2 regions of the Stenotrophomonas genospecies 5 genome follow, and region 2 is predicted to be linked to the other one. Evidence: riboswitches for the same ligand, from Rfam matches in the RefSeq annotation. Region 2 holds a riboswitch; the other holds the start of a gene.

Region 1 (3,400 bases), 660 kb from region 2:
GTTCCCGGAAGTGCTCTCGCTGAAGGCGCGCCGGCAGCTGGAAAAGCTGGGTGTGGAAGTGCTGACCGGAACGCCGGTGAGCAACATCGACAGCCAGGGCTTCACGCTGGGTGACCAGTTCGTGCCGGCGCGCACCGTGGTGTGGGCGGCCGGCGTGGCCGCCTCGCCGCTGGCGCGCACGCTGGACGTGCCACTGGACCGTGCCGGGCGCGTGCAGGTGCAGCCGGACCTGACCCTGCCCGGGCATCCGGAACTGTTCGTGGCCGGCGATCTGGCCGCGGTGAACCAGGCCAACGGCAAGCCCGTGCCCGGCGTAGCGCCCGCCGCCAAGCAGATGGGCAAGTACGTGGCCGAGGTCATCCGTGCACGCCTGCACGGCAGGCCGGAGCCCGGGCCCTTCAAGTACGCGGACTACGGCAACCTGGCCACCATCGGCCGCATGGCCGCCATCGTGCACCTGGGGCGCCTGCAGCTGTCGGGCGTGCTGGCCTGGTGGTTCTGGCTGGCCGCGCACGTGTTCTTCCTGATCGGCTTCCGCAACCGCATCGTGGTGCTGCTGAACTGGGCGGTGGCGTATTGGAGCTACCAGCGCAGCGCACGCATCATCTTCGGCGATGACCAGGATGACCGCCGGCCGAAACGGTAGCGCAGGTCTGCAACGGGGTCTGATCCCCTTCCTGCGGAAAGGGATCTGACCCCACGTCGCGTCGCGACTGACTGCGATGCGCCGTGCCTGGGCACGGCGCTACAAAGATGCGGAATCCAATGCCTGCAACCACGCCAGCTTGCGCTCGCGCGGCAGCTGTTTGAGCTGCCATTCGGCGCGCGAGGCGGCGGAGCGGTCCGGGTACTCGCGCACGGCCAGGATGCGCAGCGGCGGGCGGGCCCGGGTGTAGCGCGCCCCCGTACCGGCGCGATGGGCGGCGAAACGCGCGTCCACGTCGGTGCTGATGCCAGCGTAGTAGCTGCCATCGCGGCATTCGAGCAGGTACAGGAACCACGGGCGGTGGGACGGGGCCATGCCGGGATTATGCCGTGCTGCACCGCAGCGGATATACTGCCCGCGAATGCAGGAGAGAGGCGCCGCGTTGGCGCCCGCCGAAGGCGCAGGCTCCCATGATCGCTCAGGCCGGTGGGCTGGAATCCCACCAACCATGCATTCGACTCGCCGAGCTGGAGAGAGGTCACCGGGCATGCCCGGTACGATCCGCCGAAGGGGCACGCGGCCTACGCCACTGAACTCTCAGGCAAAAGGACAGCGGGAGCGGCACCGGTCATCGTCATCCCGTCATTGCGCAGGCAATGGCGGCGTCCGCGCATGGCCGGCCCCATCGCGTCCGGAGCCTGTTCCATGTTGCTGTCCATCATCTACCTGATCGCCATTTCCGCCGAAGCCATGACCGGCGCACTGTCCGCGGGACGCCGCCGCATGGATCTGTTCGGCGTGGTCATGATCGCCTGCGTTACCGCGCTCGGCGGTGGTTCATTGCGCGACATCCTGCTTGGCCACTATCCGCTGGGCTGGGTCAAACATCCCGAGTACCTCGGCTTCACCGTGTGCGCGGCGCTGATCGCCACTTGGGTCGCACGCTGGATGCACCACTTCCGCCGCACCTTCCTGGTGCTCGACGGCCTGGGCCTGATCGCCTTCACCCTGATCGGTTGCTCGATCGCACGCGAGGCCGGTCATGCCACGCCGATCGTGCTGATCGCCGGCATGCTGACCGGCGCGTTCGGCGGCGTGCTGCGCGACATTCTGTGCAACGAAGTGCCCCTGATCTTCCAGAAGGAGCTGTACGCGATCATCGCGCTGCTGACCGGCGCCGCCTATCTGCTGCTGCTGCACTGGAACGTGTCCGATGCCACGGCCATCCTGTGCTGCCTGGCGGGCGGCTTCGCCCTGCGCCTGCTGGCGATCCATTACCGCTGGGAAATGCCGAAGTTCGTGTATCACGACGAAGTGCATTGAACGATGGCGTGTTCGCCGGGCGTGGCCCGGCGCTCCCCTTCGTGCCCTGCACCACCCCGGCGATGGACCTGGCGCTGTCGCTCATGCGCAGCGCCAGGCGCATCGCCGGTGCGGACGGGCCGGTCTCCAACTCCGACCGGCCCTGATCGCGGCCGCACCCCCGCAGGCGCAGGCCGCCATCCACACACATGCCGCGCTCAGGCGGCTTCTGACACCGTCACTTCGCGACGGGCGCGCACGGCCGCAGCCAGTCGCTCCAGCACCGTCACGGTGGTGTCCCAGTCGATGCAGCCATCGGTGATGCTCTGTCCGTAGACCAGCGGCTGGCCTTCCACCAGTTCCTGCCGGCCTCCCACCAGATGGCTCTCGATCATCACGCCCACGATGCGCTGTTCGCCGTCCTCCAGCTGAACGGCGATGTCTTCGATCACCTTCGGCTGGTTTTCCGGGTTTTTCAGGCTGTTGGCATGGCTGGCATCGATCATCAGCCGCGTCGGCAGCCTGGCCTTGGCCAGTGCCTGGCAGGCATCGGCCACGCTGGCCGCGTCATAGTTCGGCTGCTTGCCGCCGCGCAGGATCACATGGCAATCCGGGTTGCCGGTGGTCGAAACGATGGCGGTGCCGCCCTGCTTGGTCACCGACAGGAAGTGATGCGGGTTGGAGGCCGCGCCGACCGCATCGGCCGCGATCTTGACGTTGCCATCGGTGCCGTTCTTGAAGCCCACCGGGCACGACAGGCCGGAGGCCAGTTCGCGGTGCACCTGGCTTTCGGTGGTGCGTGCGCCGATCGCGCCCCATGCCACCAGGTCGGCGATGTACTGCGGCGAGATCACGTCAAGGAATTCAACGCCGGCCGGCAGGCCCAGCTTGTTGATGTCGCGCAGCAGGCCGCGGGCAATGCGCAGGCCCTTGTCGATCCGGAAGCTGCCGTCCAGGTCCGGGTCATTGATCAGGCCCTTCCAGCCCACCGTGGTGCGCGGCTTCTCGAAGTACACGCGCATCACGATCTCCAGCTCGCCGGCCAGCGCGTCGCGCAGAGGCTTCAAGCGCTGTGCGTACTCGATGGCCGCATTCGGATCGTGGATCGAACACGGGCCGACCACGACCGCCAGGCGATCGTCGCGGCCATGCAGGATCTGGTGCAGGGCCGCGCGCGAAGCACTGACGGTGTCGGAGGCTTCATCGTCACACGGCAGCATCGCCAGCAGCTGGGCAGGCGGTGTGAGCGGTTCGATGGTGCGGATGCGCAGGTCGTCGGTATGGGGGGGCATGGGGGAGGTCTCCGGTACGTTGGGGGTCCCCAGCGAGGCGGCATGAAAAAAGCCGCCAGGTTCGCTGGCGGCTTTCGGGAATGCGTCTGAAGCTTTCTTCAGGGTGAGCGCAGTCCTTCCTCCGCCAGTGGCTTCGGAAAGTAATACCAGTAAAAGCGGG
Region 2 (3,400 bases):
AACCCGGCGGCGAAGAAGCCGGCCTGGCCCAGCGCCAGATGCAGCGGGCTGGCACTGAGCAGGGGCGACACGACGCCGGCCACCACGGTGCTGACCATCAGCTGCGCGAAGGCCTGCAGCGACGAGGCCAGGCCGCGCTGGTGCGGATACATGTCGAGCACGGCCAGCGCCAGGATCGGGAAGATCAGCGCCATGCCCATGCCGCCCAGGAAAATGGGCAGTACCGCCCACGGCAGCGCGAACTGCGGCGCCAGCACCACGTAGCCGACGTTGAGCAGTGTCGACAGCGCGCACAGGGAGAAGCCGATGGTCACCTGCCGGGTCGGCGTGGTGTGCCCGGCCATGCGCCCGGACAGGAACGCGCCGGCCGTCATGCCACCGATGGTGGGAATGAACAGCCAGGCGAAGTCGCCTTCGCCCAGATGCAGGTGCTGCATCACGAACACCGGCGCGGACGCGATGTACAGGAAAATGCCGCCGAAGCCGATGCTGCCGGCCAGTGCCAGGCGCAGGAAACGCGGGTTGAAGCCGATGCGCACATAGTCACGCAGCAGTGCGCGCGGCGACAGCGGTACCCGCGCCTCCGGCGGATGCGTTTCCGGCAGGAAGCGCGCGGTGGCCACCAGCAGCAGCAGCGAGAACACCACGAGGAACCAGAAGATCAGCGGCCAGCCGGCACCGCTGAGCAGAATCCAGCCACCGATGATCGGGGCGATGGCCGGCGCGATGCCGAACAGCATCGAGACCTGGCTCATCAACCGCTGGGCGTCATGGCCGTGGTACAGGTCACGGATCACCGCGCGGCCGACGATCATGCCCACGCCCGCCGACAGGCCCTGCAGCGCGCGGAACGCCAGCAGGGTCGGCAGGTCAGTGGACAGCGCGCAGCCGACCGAGGCCCCGGCAAATACCACCAGGCCACCGAGGATCACCCGCTTGCGGCCCCAGGCATCGGACAGCGGCCCGTGCGCCAGGCTCATCAGGCCATAGAACAGCAGGTAGACGCTGATGGTCTGCTGGACGGCCACCTCATCCACCGCCAGGCGCTGGGCCAGCTGCGGGAAGGCCGGGAAAATGGTGTCGATGGAGAACGGGCCGAACATGGCCAGGCCCGCGAGCAGCAGGGCCATGCGACGGGTGGACGGAGCAACAGCGGCGGTCATGTGAACGGTGTCCGGCAAGGCCATGCGCGGCACGCACGGCGGGCGCCGGTCCCGCTGCAGCAGGGACGGCGCCAGATGAATTCGGGTATCCGCCCATGATAGGCGGGGAATTCGCCCGATGCCATGCAGCACCGCACAAAACGCATGCCCCGGGCCACCGGCCATTCAGGCGCCGGCGCTGCCCGGGCGGCCCCGGCAGCAGGCCATAACCGGCTATAATCGGCGGGCAACACGGTGGGAGAAGCGGAACACCGCTGCCGAAGGCGCAACGCCCGTAATCGCTCAGGCCCGATACCACCCGCAACACAACTCTGGAGAGACCGGTTCGATCCGGCGCCGAAGGGGCACGAAGCTGCGGCCAGCCGCGCTTCCAAACTCTCAGGCAAAAGGACAGAGGGGCGCCCCGCAGCCCGCCATCCGGCGGCTTGTGCCCGTGCGTGTGCCCTTTCCTGACGGATCCTTCGCCATGTCCCAGAACACCCCTTCCCTGCGTGAGCTCGAGCACCACAGTGCGTTCGTCGAGCGCCATATCGGCCCCAATGACGCCGAGATCGCGCAGATGCTCGACGTCGTCGGCCACGCGTCGCTGGATGCGATGACCGATGCCATCGTGCCGGCCAAGATCAAGTCGCCGGCAGCGCTGGCGCTGCCGGAGTCGATCACCGAAGTGGAGGCGCTGGCGAAGATCCGCGCGATCGCCGACAAGAACACCGTGCTGCGCAGCTTCATCGGCCAGGGGTATTACGGCACCCACACGCCGAACGTGATCCTGCGCAACATCCTGGAAAACCCGGCCTGGTACACCGCCTACACCCCGTACCAGGCAGAGATCTCGCAGGGCCGCATGGAAGCGCTGATCAACTTCCAGACCCTGTGCGCCGACCTCACCGGCATGGAGATCGCCAACGCCTCGCTGCTGGACGAAGCCACCGCAGCGGCCGAAGCGATGACCCTGGCCAAGCGTTCGGCCAAGTCGAAGTCGGACACCTTCTTCGTGCACGATGCCGTGCACCCGCAGACCCTGGAGCTGCTGCGCACCCGCGCCGAGCCCATGGGCATCGTGCTGCGCGTCGGCACGCCGGCCGAAGCGCTGGAAGCAGACAGCTTCGGCGTGCTGCTGCAGTACCCGGATACGTTCGGCCAGGTGGCCGACTACCGGGCACTGGTCGAGGCCGTGCATGCACGCGGCGGCCTGGTCGCCGTGGCCACCGATCTGCTGGCGCTGACCCTGCTCGCCGCACCGGGCGAATGGGGCGCGGACATCGTGGTCGGCAACAGCCAGCGTTTCGGCGTGCCGTTCGGCTTCGGTGGCCCGCACGCGGCGTTCATGGCCTGCCGTGACGCCTACAAGCGCTCGATGCCCGGCCGCCTGATCGGCGTCTCGATCGATGCGCAGGGCAACCCGGCCTACCGCCTGACCTTGCAGACCCGCGAGCAGCATATCCGCCGCGAGAAGGCCACCTCCAACATCTGTACCGCACAGGTCCTGCTGGCGGTGATGGCCTCGATGTACGCCGTCTACCACGGTCCGGAAGGCCTGACCCGCATCGCCCGCCGCACGCACCGCCTGGCCGCGATCCTGGCCGCCGCACTGCGCAAGGCCGGCGTGCAGGTTGCTGGCGACTTCTTCGACACCCTGCACGTCACCGGTGTGCACGCCGATGAGATCCACGCCAAGGCGCGCGCCGCCGGCTACAACCTGCGCGCGATCGACAGCGACTCGGTCGGCATCAGCCTGGACGAGACCGCCACCCGCGCCGATGTGGTTGCGCTGGCCGCCGTCTTCGGTGCCCAAGCCGATGTGGATGCGCTGGATGCCAGCACCGCCGACGCGCTGCCGGCCGGGCTGCTGCGCCAGTCCGCGTTCCTGACCCATCCGGTGTTCAACACGCACCACAGCGAGCACGAACTGCTGCGCTACCTGCGTTCACTGGCCGACAAGGACCTGGCGATGGACCGCACGATGATCCCGCTGGGCTCGTGCACCATGAAGCTCAACGCCACCGCCGAGATGATCCCGGTGACCTGGCCGGAGTTCTCGCAGATCCATCCGCTGGTGCCGGCCGACCAGGCACTGGGCTACAAGGAACTGATCGAGTCGCTGGAAGCGATGCTGGTCGAATGCACCGGCTACGATGCGGTCAGCCTGCAGCCGAACTCGGGTGCACAGGGCGAGTACGCCGGCCTGCTGGCGATCCGCGCCTACCACCGCTCGCGTGGTGAGGAGCATCGCGACA

What was found. A riboswitch is a leader RNA that binds a small molecule or an ion and turns the genes downstream of it on or off. The one in region 2 is predicted to bind glycine.
Region 1: it holds a riboswitch for glycine, as region 2 does, so the genes downstream of both, ACX9OW_RS13085 (trimeric intracellular cation channel family protein) here and gcvP (aminomethyl-transferring glycine dehydrogenase) in region 2, are expected to answer to the same signal.

The regions. Positions count from the first base shown of each region.
Region 1 is NZ_JBTMUW010000001.1:2,845,099-2,848,498, forward strand. Features, by position in the region: gene ACX9OW_RS13075 (NAD(P)/FAD-dependent oxidoreductase) at 1-646, shown strand, start outside; gene ACX9OW_RS13080 (GIY-YIG nuclease family protein) at 746-1,021, opposite strand; glycine riboswitch at 1,061-1,150, shown strand; glycine riboswitch at 1,164-1,269, shown strand; gene ACX9OW_RS13085 (trimeric intracellular cation channel family protein) at 1,352-1,969, shown strand; gene ACX9OW_RS13090 (3-deoxy-7-phosphoheptulonate synthase) at 2,167-3,240, opposite strand.
Region 2 is NZ_JBTMUW010000001.1:2,188,367-2,191,766, forward strand. Features, by position in the region: gene ACX9OW_RS10205 (multidrug effflux MFS transporter) at 1-1,163, opposite strand, end outside; glycine riboswitch at 1,465-1,567, shown strand; gene gcvP (aminomethyl-transferring glycine dehydrogenase) at 1,630-3,400, shown strand, end outside.